DNA from 3 places in the Methylophilus luteus genome. Region 1 is predicted to be linked to each of the others. Evidence: predicted binding sites of a transcription regulator. Region 1 holds the regulator's gene; each other region holds the start of a gene.

What was found. The regulator sigma-54, encoded in region 1, starts transcription at its own class of promoters, with help from an activator protein. The targets are predictions, from matches to a motif close to TGGCACNNTTCCTGCT.
Region 2: a site for sigma-54 is predicted at 3,112-3,127, ahead of glnL (nitrogen regulation protein NR(II)). Genes of this name have one in related genera too.
Region 3: a site for sigma-54 is predicted at 5,958-5,973, ahead of ppc (phosphoenolpyruvate carboxylase). Genes of this name have one in related genera too.

What each region holds. Positions count from the first base shown of each region.
Region 1 is NZ_JBHTKB010000002.1:1,093-8,354, forward strand. It holds gene ACFQ1Z_RS09500 (RNA polymerase factor sigma-54) at 371-1,921, opposite strand; gene lptB (LPS export ABC transporter ATP-binding protein) at 1,928-2,674, opposite strand; gene lptA (lipopolysaccharide transport periplasmic protein LptA) at 2,686-3,351, opposite strand; gene lptC (LPS export ABC transporter periplasmic protein LptC) at 3,382-4,044, opposite strand; gene ACFQ1Z_RS09520 (KpsF/GutQ family sugar-phosphate isomerase) at 4,065-5,066, opposite strand; gene ACFQ1Z_RS09525 (cation:proton antiporter) at 5,288-7,262, shown strand, end outside.
Region 2 is NZ_JBHTKB010000003.1:9,259-16,520, forward strand. It holds gene aroE (shikimate dehydrogenase) at 1-195, opposite strand, end outside; gene ACFQ1Z_RS12425 (rhodanese-like domain-containing protein) at 224-673, opposite strand; gene glnA (type I glutamate--ammonia ligase) at 1,020-2,429, shown strand; gene ACFQ1Z_RS12435 (DUF4124 domain-containing protein) at 2,569-3,060, shown strand; gene glnL (nitrogen regulation protein NR(II)) at 3,169-4,260, shown strand; gene ntrC (nitrogen regulation protein NR(I)) at 4,359-5,750, shown strand; gene ACFQ1Z_RS12450 (DUF6445 family protein) at 5,754-6,428, opposite strand; gene ACFQ1Z_RS12455 (porin) at 6,531-7,262, opposite strand, start outside.
Region 3 is NZ_JBHTKB010000001.1:1,479,894-1,487,155, forward strand. It holds gene ACFQ1Z_RS06875 (DNA internalization-related competence protein ComEC/Rec2) at 1-501, opposite strand, end outside; gene ACFQ1Z_RS06880 (ABC transporter ATP-binding protein) at 587-1,294, opposite strand; gene ACFQ1Z_RS06885 (lipoprotein-releasing ABC transporter permease subunit) at 1,287-2,594, opposite strand; gene ACFQ1Z_RS06890 (CsbD family protein) at 2,809-3,012, shown strand; gene ppc (phosphoenolpyruvate carboxylase) at 3,137-5,926, opposite strand; gene ACFQ1Z_RS06900 (hypothetical protein) at 6,102-6,311, shown strand; gene ACFQ1Z_RS06905 (hypothetical protein) at 6,354-6,614, opposite strand; gene gloA (lactoylglutathione lyase) at 6,607-7,014, opposite strand; gene ACFQ1Z_RS06915 (YfhL family 4Fe-4S dicluster ferredoxin) at 7,059-7,262, opposite strand, start outside.

The sequences.
Region 1 (7,262 bases):
AGCGACTGTCTGAGCTCCGCAACAAGCCACAGTGTGTGTGGCTTGTCAGGGCGAGTTTCGCGACCGCTTATGCCTAAGTCCGGCAAAGCAACGGACGAAAGTCCTGAGGTGAGCAACGCAGGAAACAAGCGGATGCTAGGGTGCATTTCTTTTGGTTACGTTTTCTTTGTGCAAGCAAAGAAAAGTAACTCGCCTAGAGGCGAAAGAAAATGGTGAATCAGATCACTAAACCACCCAAAGAAATACCTAACTACAACTCCAGTAAGTGCATCACTCGCGCTGCACGGTCCGCACAGGTTGCGCTAGCCAAGTTGCGCACTCCTCAATGCCGAGGATAACACCGGCTATGCAGTGGCGTGATGCTGGGAAATTAAAGCGATTTGCGCAGATTAGCTGGCGGTATGCTCAATGACTCACGGTATTTGGCAATGGTACGCCGTGCCACCACTATGCCCTGTTGCGCCAGGGTATCGGTGATCTGGTTGTCAGAAAGCGGTTTTTTCTCGTTCTCTTCTGCCACCATTTGCTTGATCAGTGCGCGTATGGCGGTTGCCGAGCAGGAACCGCCAGCATCGGTAGCGACTGAGCTGCCAAAGAAGTATTTAAGCTCATAAACTCCGCGTGGAGTGAGCATGTACTTGTGGGTGGTGACGCGCGAAACAGTACTTTCATGCAGGTCTAACTCTTCGGCGATCTCACGCAGCACCAACGGTCGCATGGCGATATCGCCGTGCTCAAAGAAGTTACGCTGCCGGTCTACAATGGCTTGTGATACGCGCAATATGGTCGAGAAGCGTTGCTGGATATTCTTGATCATCCATTTGGCTTCCTGCATCTGGCTTTGCAGGTACTGGCCCGAGCTTTCACGGTTACGTTTGAGGATGTCGGCATACATCTGGTTGATGCGCAGTTTGGGGATCACGCCGTCGTTGAGGGTTGCTACCCAGATACCTTTGATCTTTTTCACCACCACATCGTGCTGGATAAAATGGTCATGGCTAAAGTTGGAGAACTCGCTGCCCGGCCGCGGGTTTTGCTGGCGTATCAGTTGCTGCGCGCCTTTGAGTGAGGCTTCATCGCAACTGAGCTGTTTGCGCAGCTTGATAAAATCTTTATTGGCCAGCAACGCCAGATGGTCTTTCACCAGCGCGATCGCAATTTTCAGGTAGGGCGTGCTGGCCGGCAGGGCCTGCAGTTGCAGCAACAGGCATTCGCGCAGGTCACGCGCACCTATGCCTATGGGGTCCAGGTTCTGGATCAGCTTGAGCGCTGTTTCCAGTTCCAGCAGGTCGACTTCTAGTTCCAGCGGCAGGTTGTCTACCACTTCCTGCAAGTCTTGCTCCAGGTAGCCGTCGTCATTGATGCTGTCCAGCAGCAGTTTGACCAGGCTCATGTCGCGGTGCGACAGGTGCGCCAGCTGTATCTGGTCTATCAGGTGCTCACGCAGGCTGATGCTGCTGGCGTCCTGGCGTGAAAAATCGCCGTCTTCATCGTCGGTATTGTTGCGGCCTGCCTCATCCCAGTTGCTGGTGCTGCCAAACTCGCCGTAATCGTCTTCAAACTCCGGCGGCGTGAATTCTTCATTCAGGTTGGGCAGTTCGCCTTCATTGCCGCTGAGGTCATCGCGCAACTCTTCGCGCAAGGTGTCGGCCGGCGAGGGGATATCCTGTTGGGTGGCGACATCAAATGAGCTGGCGTCTTCGACTTCTGCCTGTGCCGCTAACGGGGCGTCTGGCGTGTTGTCTTCAAACTCGCCTTCTTCATTATTGTCGGCCATCTCGAGCAAAGGGTTCTCCTGCAAGATGGCTTCCAGCTCCTGGCTCAGTTCCAGCGTCGACAGTTGCAACAGGCGGATAGACTGCTGCAGCTGCGGCGTCAGTGCCAGGTTTTGCGACATGCGTAATTGCAGGTTTTGCTTCATAAGGACTTACAGCCTAAAATTTTTGCCCAGATAGACTTCACGCACACCCTCATTCTGAATGATCTCATCGGGGGTGCCGGCCGCAAACACTGCGCCTTCGTTGACGATATAGGCGCGGTCACAGATATCCAGCGTTTCACGCACGTTGTGGTCTGTGATCAGGATGCCGATATTCTGGCTGCTCAGGTAACGGATGATTTTCTGGATCTCTATCACCGCGATCGGGTCTATGCCGGCGAACGGTTCATCCAGCAAAATAAATTTCGGGTCGGTGGCCAGGCAACGGGCGATCTCTACCCGGCGACGTTCACCGCCGGACAAGCTGACCGCCTGGCTGTTGCGTATGTGCTGGATATGCAACTGGTCCAGCAATGACTCCAGTTTGGCTTCACGCTCTTCTGCGGTATAAGGGCGGGTTTCCAGGATAGACAGTATGTTATCGGTCACCGTCATCTTGCGGAAAATAGAGGCTTCTTGCGGCAGGTAGGCCAGGCCCATGCGCGCCCGTTCATGCATGGGGGCGTGGCTGACGTCGGTGCCGTTCAGGGTGATATGGCCGTCGTCTAGGGCGACCAGGCCGACTATCATGTAAAAGCTGGTGGTTTTGCCTGCCCCGTTCGGGCCCAGCAAGCCTATGACTTCGCCGCTATGTAGTTCCAGCGTCGTGTTTCTGACCACGGTGCGACCCTGGTAAGCTTTTTTTAAATGGCTGACGCTTAAATGGCTATTGTCTGGTGAAGCAGTGGTTTGCATATTGCCAGTCTTTACTGAGGTTCTTTCTTGGTTTCGTTGCTGGTGCCGCTGGCTGCCGGTTCAGGCCTGATCTGTAACGAGCGGTTCATGCGCAACCCTTGCTGTGCATTGGCCTTGTTATCTATGACCGGTGGCGTGGTTTTACTCTTGGGCTGAATGATCGCCTTGACCCGGCTGTTGGCAGTGCCGTTAGGGTTGGCTTTGGTGCCACCTATCACTTCGGCATATTCCGCATTGGCGTCATAGCTGATGTAATCACCGGTGACTATGTCTTCGCCACGTTTGACCCAGGCATTGGTATACAGTTGCACTTTATCCATGCGGCCGTTGTATTCAATGCGCTGGCCACTGCCTTGCATCCACTCGTTCTTGCCGGTGCGCTTTTGCTTGAAAGTGGTCGGCGTAGCCGGGCTGCCTATGCAGGTGCTATGCTGAAAACCGTCCTGGTCTTCGCGCACTATCATTTTGTCAGCCTTGATTTGCAGCGTGCCCTGGTTAAGGATGACGTTGCCGGTGTAGGTGCTGATCTTTTTCGCATCGTTGACGCTCACGGTGTCGGCTTCGAGCTCTATCGGTTGTTCACGGTCAGACTCTTCGGCCCTGACGGTGTTTGACCACTGCAACAGCGTAGCCAGTAGCAGGCAGGTCACATAAAATAATTGCTTGTGCGTTTTCAACTCATCTCTCCAGGAATCATCTATCCTTGATTATTGACCTGTGTCAGGCCTGGTTTTTTTGCTGCTGCGGGCCGGTTTTTTCGGTTTGCCAGCCTGGGCGGCAGGCGCTGCATTCACTGCCACCGGCGCGCGTTCATAATGTACATGCACCCGGTTGAATAATTGCATGGTTTCGGATTTTTTATCAAAGCGCATGCCAGTGCCTGTGACCACGCTACCCGGCTGCTGCAGTATAGTCACTGGCAGATCGGTGTAAGCGATATCCGTGTCCGGTTCAACAAACAACTGTTCTGTCTTTAGTTGCATTTCGCCTTTTTCGGCGGTGGCCTGGCGCACTACTTTCACCTGCTTTACAAACTCCACCAGTTTACCATTGCCGGATATTTTGCCGCGCTGGCCATAAATCTGGGTGTAAGGCATGTTCTCGCCAAACTGGGTGAAGCGCGGCCGGTCCAGTTCAGTGTAATCGCTGTCAGGATAATGGCGCATTTGCGAGGCGGCCAGTACATATTTGATACGGCCACTGGCGTCGGTACGCGTGCTGACAAAATTATAAAGCATGTAATCTGGCGCATGCCGGCTGACGCCAGTCATGCGCGAGGCTTCCTCCTGCACCGTCTGGTTGATCCAGAAGGTCAGCAAAGCCAGAAACACCATCAGGCTGATCGGTAGCAGAATCGGATATTTAAGCATAGATACAGACCCCGGCTAGCCTAAACCACTTTCGCTTTCAGCAAGTCATGCATATTGAATGCCCCTGCCAATTGCCGCTGCTCGTTCACCACCAGAAAACCGTTGATGCGGTGTTGTTCCATCAGGCTGATCGCTTCAACAGCCATCTGCTGCGTACCCAGCAACTTGGGTTGCCGGCTCATGACGCTGGTGATAGGCGCCTGATGATCGGTCAGGCCTTGCACGAACAAACGGCGTATATCACCGTCAGTAAACACGCCCACCGGCTGCTGTTCTGCATCGACAATGGCAGTAAAACCCATGCCCTTGCTGGAGATCTCTTGTATGGCTTGCTGCAGCGTGGCGTTTTCTTTCACGCTGGGGATTGCATCGCCGCTACGCATCACATCTTTGACCCTGACCAGTAAGCGCCGCCCCAGGCTGCCGCCGGGGTGGGAGTGGGCAAAGTCTTCTGCGGTGAATTCACGCAGTTCCAGCACGCATAAGGCCAGTGCGTCACCCAGAGCTAATGCAGCAGTGGTGCTGGCGGTAGGGGCCAGGCCCAGCGGACAGGCTTCATGGCTGACTGCTGCACTCAAATGCACTTGCGATTCACGCGATAAAGTCGAATCTGTGCTGCCGGTGATGCTTAAAATTCGCGCACCCAGACGGCGTATCGAAGGCAATATGTTAATGATCTCATCGCTCTCGCCGGAGTTAGAAAGCGCGATCACCACATCTTCAGCCGTGATCATGCCGAGGTCACCGTGGCTGGCTTCAGCGGCATGCATAAAAAAAGCCGGGGTGCCGGTGCTGGCAAAGGTGGCGGCGATCTTGCCGCCGATATGGCCGGATTTGCCCACGCCAGTCACCACTACGCGGCCACGGCAGGCAACGATCATATGCACAGCAGCTTCAAACGCAGCACCCAGGCGTCCGGCCAGCTGGCGGATCTCGTCTGCTTCGTGCAATAACACATTGCGCGCTTTTTCCACGATGTCAGAACTTTCAGCAAGTTTGACACCTGATTTTGCTATACTCATGGTCGCTAAGTATAGCAAGTGACCGCCCCGGCAAGAAAGCAAAACGCAGCTTTTTTAATGATTTTTTAATATCAGGCACATTTTTTGCATTAAACAAAGATTTGTGGCAGCATAATCAGGCTGAAACAATTCTGTTTCATCATAAGATCATCAGACCACGCGAGCTGTAATCACTACCGGTAGCGCAGCGTGGTCTTAATTAATTGCTTTAGAATTTTTGCATGTTTGACTCCCTAATCCATTTACTCTTGTTGCTCACCAGTTCGGTATTCGCCGTCGGTTTATTCCGCATATTGGGCATGCCTGCCATTCTGGCTTATTTCATGATAGGCATAGTCTTGGGCCCGCACGCATTGGGCCTGATACAGGATGAAGAAACCGGTCGCCAGGTGGCCGAGTTCGGCATTGTGTTCCTGATGTTTAGCATAGGCCTGGAATTCAGCCTGCCCAAGCTTTACGCCATGCGCAAGACCCTGTTCGGCTTAGGCGGCGGGCAAGTGATCCTGACGCTGCTGGTCAGCCTGGTGCTAGGAAAAATGGCCGGCCTGAGCCTGACCACCGCCTTTATTATCGGCGCTGCGCTGACCATGTCGTCAACTGCTATTGTTTCCAAGATACTGATGGAACGCGTGGACCTTAACTCCCGCCACGGCCGCCTGAGCATAGGTGTGCTGCTGTTCCAGGACCTGGCGGTCATCCCTATCCTGGTGCTGATCCAGACTCTGGGTGCGCACAGCAATAACTGGCTGGATGTGCTGGGTCTGACCCTGCTGAAATCGTCAGTGCTGTTATTCCTGTTATTCAAGTTTGGCAAAAACATCCTCAACTTCTGGTTTGAGTTGGTTGCCAAACAACGCTCGCGTGAACTGTTTGTATTAAACGTGCTGATGGTGACCTTGCTGATGTCTGCAGCCACCAATTTTGCCGGTTTGTCCTATGCGCTGGGTGCGTTTGTCGCCGGCATGCTGATCTCTGAGACCAAATACCGCTACCAGGTGGAATCAGATATCGCGCCTTTCCGCGATATCCTGCTCGGCCTGTTCTTTATCAGTGTCGGCATGCTGCTCGATGTCAGGGTGATCCTGGATAATGCAATGCTGGTGGTGCTGTTGCTGGCCTTATACCTGCTGTTCAAAATGGGGCTGATCGCGGCGCTGACCAAGTTTTACGGTTTTGAGATGGGTGTGGGTGTGCGTACCGGCATCATCCTCGGCCAGGCCGGCGAGTTCACTTTTGTGGTGCTGGCCCTGGGCTTGCAGACGCGTTTGATCGATGGCGATGCCTTGCAACTGGTGTTGTCGGTCGCCGTGCTTTCCATGCTGGTGGCGCCGTTTATCATTCAATACAATGGCCGCATCGCACGTTACCTGGTGAAAAGCTATACCCGCAATAGCATTAAAGGCGTAGACACCATACAGGAGCACAGCCAGGAGCTGAAGGACCACGTCATTATTTGCGGTTATGGCCGTAGCGGCCAGTACCTGGGCCGTTTCCTGCGTGAAGAGAATATCCCCTATGTCGCGCTTGATATGGATGCCAGCCGCGTGCAGGAAGCAGCCTCAGCGGGTGAGAATGTGATTTATGGTGACGCCAGCAGGCGCTCGGTGATGGAAGCCGCCGGACTGGCGCGTGCCAAAGCCGTCATCATCAGCTATGCCGAAACGCGTGGCACCATGAAAGTACTGGATGTGATCAAAGAACGGCATCCCAACCTGCCGGTGATCGTGCGCACCCATGATGACAGCGAGATGGATGAGTTGCGCGCCGCCGGTGCGCACGAAGTCGTGCCAGAGATACTGGAAGGTAGCCTGATGCTGGCTTCACACGCACTGGTCACCCTGGGCGTGCCGTTGAACCGCGTGGTCAAGCGTATCCGCCTGTTCCGCGAAGAGCGCTACAAAATGTTCAAGGGTTATTTCCGCGGCGTCAGCGACGCAGATGCTTCTACCGCTTCATTGCCGCAATTGCATTCAGTGGAAATGTATAAGAACTTTTATGCGCATGGCCTGCGGTTGGACCATATCCCGTTTGAAGATTTTGCGGTCGAGGTCAAACAACTGCGCCGGCCGAATATGCCAGAACCCATAGTGCCCAGAGGCGATATCGTTCTGGTTGAAGGTGATGTGCTGGTGCTGCTGGGCAGCAATGCCGCCCTGATCGCCATGGAAGTCTATTTGATTTCTGGCCGCAAACCTT
Region 2 (7,262 bases), on a different contig from region 1:
TGGCACGGTCACATTCACTCCCCGGTAGCCCTCTAGCTGCAACTGTTTAATCGTTGCGGCAAAGCCATCCAGCGGTGCCAGCAGCTTTTCGTAGGTCATTGTTTTGCCAAACTGCCGGGCAAATGCCTGATGTATCAAAGGCGATTTGCTGTGTTCGATTGGATGCCCAATCACTGCGAATTTTTCAGTGGTCATGTGCGGCTGTCAGTTGGCGAGTTGCCAGTTAATTAGTCCACGGCAATCCGGCGTGTTTCCAGCCGTTGATCAGCGTGCGCTGCTTGTGCTCGTTGGCGTCGCCTTCAAAGCCTTGCAGCATATTGTAAGCTTTGCCGTAGCCTAGCTGTTGTGCCAGCAGGGCAGCATTGTGGCTGCGGCCACCGGTACGGCACATGAACACGATGGTGCTCTGTTTATCGACCTGCGCTTGTAACTGCGCGGCAAAATCAGGGTTAGCCACCATGCCCGGGTAAAAGGCCCATTCGATATGTGTCGCTAGCGGCACCCGACCCACCAGTTCCAGTTCTGCACGCGAGCGTACATCCACCAGTACCACGGACTGACCTTCATTCACCAGTTGATAGGTTTCTTCTGGCGTGAGCGCTCCGGCGTAGGGCAGGTTATTTTGCGTGCCGCGTGCCTGGGCACTGCCTAAAATATTTTCTACATTACTCAATATGACACCTTTAGTATTGATCAGACTTGATAAAGTAGCGAGTATACCTTTGAATGCTAAGGCTAGCGTGAATGCACTATTTTTGTGCCTTATTTGTTGCAATGCACACAAATGGTGCTATCCGTTTTTACTATTTTATGCAGGTTACCTGTAAACCACGTAAAATGCATATTTTTGGGTGGCATGCTTCCTGCTAATATTACACTCTGAGATTTAGCGGGATTGAGTGTGAACCATAATCCCGAATCATTATTTGTATTTGCCCACGTTCCGGGACATCCGCAACATGTCCCGTTTTTTGTGTGTGCAACTTAAAATTTAGACCTTGCTCATTGAGGAGAATGTAATGTCCGTTGCAAACGTAATGAAATTGGTTGCCGAAAATGACATCAAATTTGTCGATTTCCGTTTTACCGACACCAGAGGTAAAGAGCAGCACGTGACTGTGCCAGTTTCTCACTTCGACGAAGATAAATTTACCGAAGGTCATGCATTTGACGGTTCCTCCATCGCAGGCTGGAAAGGCATTCAGGCATCTGACATGCAACTGATGCCTGATGCAAACACTGCTTTCATAGACCCGTTTTTTGACGAGCCGACACTGGTGCTGACTTGTGATGTGGTTGACCCTACCGATGGTAAAGGTTATGACCGCGACCCGCGCAGCCTGGCTAAACGTGCAGAAGCCTACCTGAAATCCAGCGGCCTGGGCGACACTGCCTACTTTGGCCCAGAGCCAGAGTTCTTCATTTTTGACAGCGTGCAATGGGATGCCACCATGGGTGGTAGTTTCGTTAAGATCAACTCCGAAGAAGCTGCCTGGTCATCAGGTGAAAAATTCGAAGGCGGCAATACCGGCCACCGTCCAGGCGTTAAAGGCGGTTATTTCCCGGTACCTCCAGTCGATTCATTGCACGACATCCGTTCTGCCATGGTATTGACCCTGGAAGAGCTGGGCGTGCCTGTTGAAGTGCACCACCATGAAGTGGCGACTGCTGGCCAATGTGAGATCGGTACCAAATTTGCAACCTTGACACAACGTGCTGACTGGACGCAGATCCTTAAGTACGTAGTGCACAACACTGCACATGCTTACGGCAAAACTGCAACGTTTATGCCTAAGCCTATGTTTGGCGATAACGGTTCTGGCATGCACGTACACCAATCAGTATGGAAAGATGGCAAGAACCTGTTTGCAGGTAACGGCTATGCTGGCCTGAGCGATTTCGCCCTTTACTACATCGGCGGCATCATCAAACATGCGCGCGCATTGAATGCGATCACCAACCCAGGCACCAACTCATACAAGCGCCTGGTACCGCATTACGAAGCACCAGTTAAACTGGCTTACTCTGCTAAAAACCGTTCTGCTGCTATCCGTATCCCGTTTGTGCATTCAGATAAAGCCCGCCGTGTTGAAGCGCGTTTCCCTGACCCTATCGCTAACCCATACCTGGCGTTTTCAGCCTTGCTGATGGCTGGCCTTGATGGTGTTCAGAACAAGATCCACCCAGGTGAGCCTGCGACTAAAGACTTGTACCATCTGCCACCAGAAGAAGATGCACTGATCCCAACTGTGTGTTCATCACTGGAACAGGCACTTGAGTATCTGGATAAAGACCGTGAGTTCCTGACACGCGGTGGAGTTTTCACTGACGACTGGATTGATTCTTACATTGCATTGAAAATGGAAGAAGTCACCAAATTGCGTCAGACACCTCATCCGGTTGAGTTTGGCTTGTACTACTCATGCTAATTTACTCCTGCTAACCGCAAGAGTGCGCACCAAAACAGGGCAGCTTCGGCTGCCCTGTTTTTTTATCGCCGTCGCCAGGGTCAACCATTTAGATTTTAGGCACGTTGATAAGCTTCACAATCTACTCTAAACTGTTGCCATGAAAAGACTTTTTTACTTTATTGCCACACTGCTGGCAGCTAGCCCAAGTCTTGCGGATATTTATAAATATACCGACAGCAATGGTGTCACCACTTATACCAACATCAGGCCAGATGGCAAACAGAAACCCGAATTGATCATCAGCGGACCCAGGGAAACCGAAGCGCCGCCCGCCGCGCGCGAAAAAAAGCCAAGCGCAAAAGCGCCTAGCCCCAGCAACTTCCCCAAAGTGGATAATCAGGTGCAGACGCAACGCGACAACAAACGGCGTGAAATACTGATGACTGAATTAGATCAAGAAAAACAAGCACTTGAGAACGCTCACCTGCTCTATGAAGAAGCAAAAAACACCCCTGAAGTCTACAGAGCTGCCAATGGGAAAACCTTCAGGAATGTGGCCAAATACGAAGAAAAACTACGCATTATTGAAGCTGAGATCCAGGCGCACGAACGTAATATCCAGCTGCTGAACAAAGAGTTAAATCACTAAATGCACCATTTTGGGAATTTTTAATTTGCAATGGGATAAATAATATAGAATTGGCTTGGCTTTTGCTTTAAAACAGGGCGTCATCACTTATTTTAACAAGCTAAGGATATGGTTCAGATTTCTCCCCAAGGGTTTAACGGTTTAGAGCATATTGCCACTGCGGTGATATTGCTGAATAACCAGCTCGAAGTCACCTATGCCAATTCGAGCGCTGAGATTTTATTCGCCTTTAGCGCCAACCAGATCCACGGCCTGCACATCCATGATGTGTTTGTGAATTGCGAGATCCTGCAAATGGCGGTGACCAATGCCATTCAAACCCAGGGGCCTTTCCGCGAACACGAATTCACATTGACCACCCAGCGCGGACATACCACCGCGGTCACTTGCACGGTAACGCCGATTTCAACCAGCTTTAACCAGACAGCTGAAGACATGCTGATTCTGGAGTTTGTACAAATGGATCAGCAATTGCGTATCGCCAGGGAAGAGCGCATGCTGATCCAGCAACAGGCCAATTCCGAGCTTTTACGCAACCTGGCACATGAGATCCGTAATCCTTTAGGCGGCCTGCGCGGCGCGGCGCAGTTACTTGAATTTGAATTGCCGCAACCCAGCCTCAAAGAATATACCCAGGTCATCATCAAAGAAGCTGACCGCCTGCATAGCCTGATGGACCGCTTGCTGGTGCCGCATCGCGTGCCCAAATACGAGCCGACCAATATTCACGAGGTGCTGGAGCGCGTGCGCAGCTTGCTGCTGGCGGAATCGCCCAACAATATCAGAGTGATACGCGACTATGACACCAGCCTGCCTGAGCTGATAGGTGACCGCGAAAAGCTGATACAGGCGGTGCTGAATATCGCCCGCAATGCGGCGCAAGCCATGCAGCAGAACCACACTAAAGATGCCAGCATCACCTTCCGCACACGTGCGGAACGTCAGATCACCCTGGCCAGAAAACGTTACCGGGTCGGCATCCATCTGGAAATCATAGATAACGGCCCCGGTATTCCGGCCGATATCAAAGAGCGCATTTTTTACCCGCTGGTTTCCGGCAGAGAAGGTGGCACCGGCCTGGGGCTGGCACTTGCCCAAACCTTTATCACCCAGCACCACGGCATGATCGATTGTGACTCACAGCCGGGTAAAACTATCTTTCATATTTTATTGCCTATTGAAAGCACCTTATTTAAATAAAAAAACATGAGGTTTTTGCCGGCAAAGTGGATACCACGCTTTTCAGCAGCTAACTCACATAATATTAATCAAACAGCAGCAATTCAAAGAGAAATGCCATGAAGCCAATCTGGATCTTAGATGACGACAAATCAATCCGCTGGGTATTTGAAAAAGCCCTTGCCCGCACCGATTTTGAGTTTAAAACCTTCTCCTCACCTGCAGAGGCACTCAACGCCCTCAACCGTGAACAACCACAGGTGATCGTCAGCGATATCCGCATGCCTAATGGCTCAGGGCTGGACTTTTTATCCGAAGTGAAACAGCGCTACCCTGAAATCCCGGTCATCATCATGACCGCATATTCAGACCTGGAAAGCGCGGTCGCAGCGTTCCAGGGCGGCGCATTCGAGTATTTGGCCAAGCCTTTTGATGTAGACCAGGCGATTGAAATTATCAAACGCGCTGTCGATGAAAGCATGCGGCAAGCAGTGGAGAAAGTGGAAGACAACGAACCCACGCCTGAAATTATCGGCCAGGCCCCCGCCATGCAGGAAGTATTCCGCGCCATTGGCCGCCTGAGCCGCTCACACTCTACCGTGTTGATTAACGGTGAGTCCGGCAGTGGTAAAGAGCTGGTGGCCAGTGCGCTGCACAGGCATAGCCCGCGTGCCGACAAACCCTTTATCGCCATCAATACCGCAGCCATCCCCAAAGACTTGCTGGAATCAGAACTGTTCGGCCATGAACGTGGCGCGTTTACCGGCGCTGCCGCCGCAAGGAGAGGGCGTTTTGAACAAGCTGATACCGGCACCCTGTTTCTGGACGAGATCGGCGATATGCCGGCAGACTTGCAAACCCGGCTGTTGCGCGTGCTTTCGGATGGCCAGTTTTACCGGGTTGGTGGCCACCAGCCGATCAAGGTCAATGTGCGCGTCATTGCCGCGACCCACCAGGACCTGGAAGAGCGTGTCAAACAAGGCTTGTTCCGCGAAGACCTGTTCCATAGGCTGAATGTCATACGCCTGCGTTTGCCACCTTTACGCGAGCGCAGGGAGGATATTCCTTTCCTGACCAAACACTTTTTGGTACACAGCGCGCAACAACTAGGCGTCGAGCCCAAACAACTTTCTCCTGCAGCCCTCAAGTACCTAATGTCGGTGAACTGGAGCGGCAACGTCCGCCAGCTTGAAAACGTCTGTCACTGGCTGACAGTGATGGCGCCCGGGCAGAACGTCGACGTGAATGATTTACCACCAGAATTAAAAGAAGACTCGAGCAAGCATAGCAGTGGCGGCTCCTGGCAAGAAGCACTGGCCCAGGAAGTCACCGACGCCCTCAACCGTGGCGAAACCAATATCCTGGACAGCAAGACCAAAGAGTTTGAGCGTATCTTGATCACGCGCGCCCTGGCACATACCGATGGCCGCCGTATCGAAGCAGCCAATCAGCTGGGCATGGGCCGCAATACGCTTACACGGAAGATACAGGAATTGGGGATTGATGATTAGCCATTAAATTTTGATCTGCTGGCTACGCCAGATAGGGAAAGAACTGTGCTTTTGTGCATCTATGCTGCTGACAAAAAATACTTGTGCCAACCTCGAATCTTTTAAGGTTTTGCCAAAGAAGTTGTTGGCAGCATGAAAATGCCGGCCTTCATATAAAATCAAAGTATTGTAGACGTTATTGATACGTACGATTTCATCAAACATTGAGTGATACCCAGTATCCATGGCAATAGTACCCGCTGCAAACCTTTTATCGTTTTCTTTTAGTGCCTTTTCATAAGCGGCCTGATCAAATTTTTTATTTTTTCTATATAAAGATGTTCCAGAGTCTAATGGAGCATCAGGACTAAGGTATAACACTGCAGCAAATACCGCATTTCCATCCGTATGAATAACACCTCTACCATAATCCTCACTCACACTTTGAAAGTTAGTCGAAACTCCCCATCGCATAAGTTCGTATTCGGAATTATGAAATAACGAAATAATTTTATTACTAACTTTTTCAAATAAAGGTTTATTAATCACGGACAAATCTTTAGTTCGTGCTCCAGGAAATACATACGGCACATCTTTTAATTGATGACGATACTGGTATTTCTGATTCAGTGCGAAAGTACGCACAGCATCTGGATCCTCATAAAAATTTTCTACTATTGTCACCGGATACAAATTCATAGCTTTATCACTAAATTAATTTAACAAATGTAGATAAAAAAACGGCAACCGAAGTTGCCGTTTTACTGAACTCTTAATTAAGCAGAATACTCTGCTATTAAATTAGAAGAACAGGATAGCACCTAAAGAAACAGTTTTCGCTTTGAAATCTGTATCAACAGCAGCACCACGGTTATCTGTATCATCTTTAGCTTGAGAGTATTCAGCAACCAGGTTCAAGTGCTTGGTCAATGGATGATAAGCACCAACTACCCACAGGCTTTGTTTCAGTTCATCCAACGCTTCACTGGAGTTACCTTCCAATGTAGAACGGCCATAAGAAGCAGCCAGTTTAGTACCTACACCTGGCAATACATATGAACCTTGAACATACCACTGATCAGAATCACGACGCTTACCAGTTGCATCAAAGCCATTCAATAATTGAACAGTTTGGCCAATGCCTTTACCTTGACCGTAGTAACCAACCAGACCGAAACCAGCCAAGTTTACGCTAGTACCGATATCCCATGCATTTGCACGGTCACTTGTACTTGTTACTGTGCTTGCAGCACCTGCAGTTACAGCGCCAGTAATTGGGTCAACTGTGAAACCAGTTGCACTTGTCAAACCTTCAACTTTTTGGCTAATTGCAGAAACCCATACTTTACCAGCAACATCACCAGTCCACTCGTAAGATGCTTTAGCTTCAAATGCTGGCTGTGAGCCTGAACGCTCTGTAGATCCAGCTGAACCAGCTGTTGCTAATGCATTCCAACCTTGTGTTACACCGGCTGTGAATTGGAAACCGTTCCAGTTTGGTGAAGTGTAAGCAACTTGTGATTTCCAGTCAGC
Region 3 (7,262 bases), on a different contig from region 1:
AAAGCCGTGCGGGTTTCTGGTCGCGTGTGGGCGTTTGAGCCTGACCTGCCATTGCCAGCGCTCGCCTGCCTGCAATTGCGGTAATACTCGCGATGATGCCGCTGCTGGGCTGCAAGAAAATTGCTGGTCGGGAGAAAATTTTCGATTGGGATAAGACTGCTGGTAAAGATGTAATCTGACGCGCTGCGGCAGCGGGCAGTCTGCCCTGAAACTGCGCTCTATGGCAAAGTCCACATGCTGGCCACGCGCGTCGCGCTCAGGCACACCGACGATGACGCCCTGCACGGTGATCACCTGATGTTCGCAAGCGGCGGGCAACTGTGCCTGCAAGCGATGCCAGGCACGCAGTTGCGCCCAGGCAAAGCCTAGGGCCGCCACCAGTAAAATCACAAACAGTTTACGGAATAACTGGGAATAAGCCTGCCAGCGCGCGCCGGCAGTAGCACTGCGATAAGCCAGCGACCAGGCCAGCGTCAACGCCAGCAACCAACAGAGCCACACAGCCAGAGACCAAAGACGGGGTTGTTGCTGTAACAGCCATACACCAAACAACAACCCTAAGGTGGCGCCCGGCAGCATGAATGTTCTACACCGGGGTCAGCACCTGCTCGCCAAGCGCGGTGATCGCTTGCAGTGTGCCATCTTGCAGGCGATATTGCTTGTGCATACGCGCTGCCAGCGACAGGTCATGCGTCACCACCACCAGCGCCGTGCCCCGCTCTTGCTGTATCTTTAACAGCAGCTCGAATACGTGTTCGGCAGTTTGCCGGTCCAGGTTGCCGGTAGGCTCATCGGCCAGCACGCAGCGTGGCTCTGTCACCAGTGCGCGTGCCAGTGCCGCACGTTGCCGCTCGCCACCAGATAACTCGCCCGGCGTATGTTCCAGGCGGTGGGACAGGCCCACCAGCGTCAGATAGTATTCGGCTTGTGCCAGTGCCTGCGCACGTGGGATGCGGCGTATGAATAAAGGCATGGCCACATTTTCCAGCGCACTGAACTCAGGCAACAAGTGATGAAACTGGTAAACAAAGCCCAGATACTGGTTACGCATGGCGCTTTTTTCCACCTCGGACAGCGTAGACAGCGGCTTGCCTAACCATTGCACCTGGCCGTGGCTAGGGGCATCCAGCCCGCCCAGCAGATGCAGCAGTGTGCTCTTGCCACTGCCGGATGCGCCGACGATGGCGATATGTTCACCGGCTGCCAGGGTCAGGTCGACGCCGGTCAATACCGAGGTATCCAGCCCCTGATAGGTTTTAGCCAGGCCCTGGCACTGCAAAATCAGATCACTCATAACGCAAGGCCTCCGCCGGATTCATTTTGGAAGCACGTCCACTTGGGTATAGTGTCGCCACCAGGCTCAGAAAAATAGATAGGCCGATGATGGTCGTCACATCGGACCACATCAGTTTGGAAGGCAGGTCACTGATGTAGTAGACGTCTTTGGATAAGAACTGCACATTGAAAGTATGCTCTATCCACGGCACCACCGTTTCAATGTTCAGTGCCAGCAGCACGCCCAGCAATGCGCCAGAAAAAGTGCCTATCACGCCTATCATGGCGCCCTGCACTACGAACATGCGCCGTATCGCCTGCGGCGTCGCCCCCATGGTGCGCAGAATGGCGATGTCGGCCCGCTTGTCGGTCACCGCCATCACCAGCGTAGACACGATATTGAAGGCAGCCACCGCCACGATCAACGCCAGGATGATAAACATGACGCGTTTTTCGAGCTGGATAGCCTTGAAGAAATTGGCATGCTGCTGGGTCCAGTCGGTAATGTAATAATTGGGCCCCAGCGCCTGCATCAATTCACGGCTGACGCGGTCTGCGGCAAACAGGTCGGCCAGTTTGAGGCGCAAGCCAGACACCTGGTCGCCCATGCGATAGAGTTTGGCCGCATCATCCAGGTGTATCAGCGCCAGGCCGGCATCATATTCATACATGCCGACCTGAAAGATACCAGTCACGGTAAATTGCTTGATACGTGGCACCAGCCCGGCCGGGGTCACCTGCCCTTGCGGTGCCATCAGCACGACTTTCTCGCCTATGCGCACACCCAGCGCCTGCGCCAGGTCGCCACCCAGCACGATATTGAATTTGCCGGCCTGCAGATCCTGCAGCTTGCCTATCTTCATCTGCGTGGATAAATCGGACACCGCGCCTTCGGCAGCAGGCAGCACGCCGCGTATCAATACGCCTTGCACCGCCTGGTCACGCGTCAGCATGCCTTGTGCCATCACATAAGGCGCCATGCCTTGCACCGGGCTGGAGAAAGTGTTGGCCGGCAGGGATTTGATCTGGCCCTCTACATGCTGCCAGTCAGACAAGCCGGCATCAAAACTGCGCACCTCTATATGCGAAGCCACGCCCAGGATGCGTTTGCGTAACTCATCCTGAAAACCGTTCATGACTGACAATACAACGATCAGGGCCATTACCCCGAGGGCGATACCTACCATGCTGGTCAGTGAGATGAAAGAAATAAAATGATTGTTACGCTTGGCGCGCGTATAGCGCCAGCCTATCCACAATTCATAAGGTAGCCGTTGGGCCAGCGCGTGTTTAAACGCAGAAAAAGAGGCTTTATTCATGCTCGCATGTTAACAGGTTTAAAGCGCAATTTGATGAGTGGCCAGCGCCTTATGCGCAAGCTTTAACACTATCAGCGCTTTTAGCTGGGTCTGCTGTCAGCCAAGTCTTACGCACAAATACAAGATCGTCCGACTGTTCTGCCTGCTGCTTGTGGCTACTATAGCTCACAGGTCGTTGACCGAGACACTACTCTAAAACTTAGGAGATTTAATCATGAACAAAGATATTTTTGAGGGCAACTGGAAACAACTTAAAGGTAAAGTTCAGGAGCAATGGGGCAAACTGACCAATGATGACCTTGACGTGATTGAAGGTAAACGTGACCAGGTGGTCGGTAAGATCCAGGAACGTTATGGCATCTCTAAAGATGAAGCCGAAAAACAGATCAATACCTGGGAAAAAGATAACCACCATTAATTAATATGGTGAGACCCAGATGTGAGTCCCACAATGTGAGACTCATCATGTGATCTGAAAAATAGCCACTTTTAAAGTGGCTATTTTTTTAACTGGCCCTGCTGCGTGGTTGAGCACTCTGCGGCTAGCCGGTATTTCTTAACCCGGCGGCAATGCCATTGATGGTCAGCGGGATCGCCAATTTGAGTTTTTCATCGGTCTCGCCATTGCGGTAGCGTTGTATCATTTCGACCTGCAGGTGGTTGAGCGGGTCCAGATAAGGCAGGCGGTCACGTATGGATTTGGCCAGCACCGGCTGGCTGGCAAGCCGCTGCGAGCTGCCTAACAGCAGGTTGACCACCTGGGTGGTCAACTGGTGCTCGTGCTCTATGCGGCTGAAGATCTCTTCGCGCAGGCTGCGGTCAGGTAGCAGGTGGGCGTAATGCCTGGCTACAATCAGGTCGGTTTTGGCTAACACCATATCGACGTTATTGATCAGGGTCTTGAAGATAGGCCAGCCCAGCAACATTTCCCTGAGTAAGCCTAAGCGGGTCTCCTTGTTGCTGCCTGCCTGATGCAGGTATTGATGTATGGCGCTGCCCAGCCCATACCAGCCTGGCAACAGCAACCGGCATTGCCCCCATGAAAATCCCCAGGGGATGGCGCGCAGGTCTTCAATACGGCGGGTGGATTTGCGTGAAGCGGGACGGCTGCCCAGGTTGAGGCCGGCGATCTCCTCTATCGGTGTGGTGTTAAAAAAGTATTCGGCAAAGCCCGGGGTCTCATACACCAGGCTGCGGTAGCTGGTCATGGCGGTGGCAGACAGGGTCTCCATCACGCTCTCAAAGGCGCGTCGCCTGGCCGGTTCCAGCTGGTCGGCCGGAAACAGGCTGGCGTCCAGCGTGGCCGCGATCAGGGTTTCCAGGTGCTGACGGCCGACCACCGGGTCGGCATATTTGTTGGCGATGATCTCGCCCTGCTCGGTCAGGCGGATCTGCCCATCCACCGTGCCTTGCGGTTGCGCCATGATGGCCTGGTAGGTCGGGCCGCCGCCACGGCCTACCGTGCCACCGCGGCCATGGAACAGGCGCAGCTTGACTTTAGCCTGCTGGAACAGTTCTACCAGCGAGATCTCGGCTTTGTATAACTCCCAGTTCGAAGTCAGAAAACCGCCATCCTTGTTGCTGTCGGAATAACCGAGCATGACCTCCTGCTCGCTGCCCTGGTTGCGGATCACATGGCGTATGCCAAGCAAGCTTAACCACTTGCCCATGATCATAGGCGCATCGCGCAGGTCGGCGATGGTCTCAAACAGCGGCACGATATTCAGATCGACCTGGATATTGGCCGACCCCCACACCCCGCGCAGCAAGCCGGCTTCGCGTTGCAGCAAGGCGACTTCGAGCAGGTCAGACAATGTTTCGGTATGCGAGATGATATATTGGCGCACGGCATGGCAGCCAAAGCGCTCGCGCATTTCACGCACTGCTTCGAGCACGCCTATTTCTTTGTGCACCAGCTCGGAGTATTGCTGGAAAGGCGAAAACAGCAGGCGTGGCTGCTTCAGTTCTTCGAGCAGAATGCCTATTTTTTCGTCTTCATTAAATGCTGCATAATCAAATTCATAGCCGGCTTTTTGCAGCAGCTCGGTGATGACCGCTTCATGCACATCTGAAGACTGGCGGATATCCACCGTTGCCAGATGAAAACCGAATGACTCTATTGCTTTGATCAGCTTGCCCAGGCGCGGATAGATCAGCGCGACACCATGATGCTTGTGCAAGGAGTCGGCGATGGCCTGCAACGGCTGCAACAAGGCTTGCGGGCTGTCATAGGGGTCAGCCTGCACATCATCGTCTATGCGCCAGCCACAGCCGGCTAACAGGCTTTCGGCAGTCACCAACAATCTGTCATGCACGCCATTCAGGGCCAGGCGGTAAGGCTCATCCATGCGATGCGCGGATTGATCACGCGAGGCCTGGGCCAGCGCCATCACCGCCTCGTCTACTGCGATCAGGCGGGTAGAAACGCCCAGCTCGCGTTTGAGCTCGGCCAGTTCATCCAGGTAAAAGCGCAATAGCGTCACCGCCTGCAGGCGCACGGCTTCGCGCAAGGTAGTGCCATCCACGAATGGATTGCCATCGCGGTCGCCGCCTATCCAGCTACCCATGCGCAAAAAGGCCGGCAAATGGTAGTCACTGCCGGCTGGCATCAGCGCCTGCAGGTCACGCTCCAGGTCTTGCAGCAACTCCGGGATCACATGCAAAAAAGTGCTGTCGTAATAGGTCAGTGCATTTTCAATCTCGTTGACCACCGTCAGCTTGGAAAAACGCAGCATACGCGTTTGCCATAATGCCGAAACAGCGCCCTGCAACAACAGGCTGTTACGTGCCAGCTGCGCTTGTGCATGCATGTGCATGCGCGCGGCCAGCAACTCGACGATACGGCGTTCTATATCGAGCACGCTTTTACGCTGCACTTCGGTCGGGTGTGCAGTAAGCACCGGCGACACCAGCGCATCAGCAAAAAACTGCTGTATCGCCTGGGCAGGGACGCCATCCTCACCCAGCTGGCTGATGGAATGCGCCAGCATGCCGGCCACCGGCGTATGCGTATGGCTGTTCGCCAGCTGCTGGCCATACAGATCTTCAGCCAGGTTGACCAGGTGCTTGTAATAACTCAGGGCGCGCACCACACATACGGTTTGCGCTGGCGTCAGTGCGGCCAGCAATTGCTCCAGCTGTAATGAGGCGTTCTGGTCGTGGGTCTGATGGAAAGTGGTCGCTGCCTGGCGGATAGCCGCGATCTGGTCAAAAGCGGCCTGGCCTTCGACTTGCTGTATGGCCTGGTCTAGCAAACTGCCCAATAATTGAATATTGTCAGACAGCCGCGTCTCTGCCGAAACCATGTCACTGGCCACATGTTTTTTTATCATGGTGTCTTCTCCCCTAGCTCAGTGATACACTAGCAACAAGCAGGCCACCTTTGAATGATGATTTTTTACATATAAATCATGTGCTTGCAAAATTGACAGCACGGCATGCACGCCTACTCAAGGCGAGCATGCACCGATTTGGCACTGCTGCCAGCATAAGGTAGGTGATAAACAGATGGATGGAAATCGACTGATAGCGCAGGTGTTACAAAACTGGCAAGCCATGGGCACGCAAGGCCTGTGGCATCAGGATGCTTTTTTACTGTTGATATGTGTGCTGGCGGTGGTGATACTGTTTTTTAGCGGCACCGTGATAGGCTTGTTCATTCAATCGCTGTGGGCGATCTTTATCACCAGCCATCAGGCCACTGACGGAGAGAGTTAAGGCCGAGAGTTAAATGTCGGACTGAACAGGCAAATACCCTGATCAAGCGATACTGGAAAGCAGTAACTGCCTGATCGCTTCCAGCTCACGCGGAATATCCGCCGCGTAATCCTCATACTGGCGGCCGCCGCTTCTGCCATACCAGTATTTGCTGTTCCATACATCACCCTCGACCTTATGCAGCACCGCGTGTATCCAGTTGGCGGCGTGGTCACTGTAATCCTGCGCGATGTTGTGCGCCGCATCCCAGTCACCCGCCTGTGCCAGCGTCACGGCCTCAAGTAAGTGCGCCTGGTTAGACATGCTCCGGATACTCTATGCTGCCCTTCTGGATGAATTCTATCTTGTACCCATCCGGGTCTTCGATAAACGCGATCACTATGGTGCCATGTTTCATAGGCCCGGCTTCGCGTATGACTTTGCCGCCTTTGCTTTTCACCAGCTCACAGGCCTGGTAAGCATCGTCCACCTCTATCGCCATATGGCCATAGGCGGCGCCCATGTCATAGCTGGTCTTGCCGTAGTTATAGGTTAATTCGAGCACGGTATTGTTGTACTCATTGCCATAGCCGACAAACGCCAGCGTGAATTCACCATCCGGGTAATCCTGGGTGCGTATCAGCTTCATGCCCAGCACACCGGTATAAAAATCTATAGACCGTTGTAAATCACCCACGCGCAACATGCTATGTAAAATTCGCATTATCCTAACCCCTTTAATTATTTACGGAATAACAACATCAGTACTTACGCCCTGGTAATGCGCAAGTATTTGTCCATTAACTGCTCTTGAGTTTCTTGTCGGTCCGGGTCCAGCGGAATGCAGCTGATAGGGCACACCTGCTGGCACTGCGGTTTGTCAAAATGGCCTACGCACTCGGTGCACAGGTCCGGGTTGATCTCATAGATCTCTTCGCCTTGCGAAATGGCTTCGTTCGGGCACACAGGCTC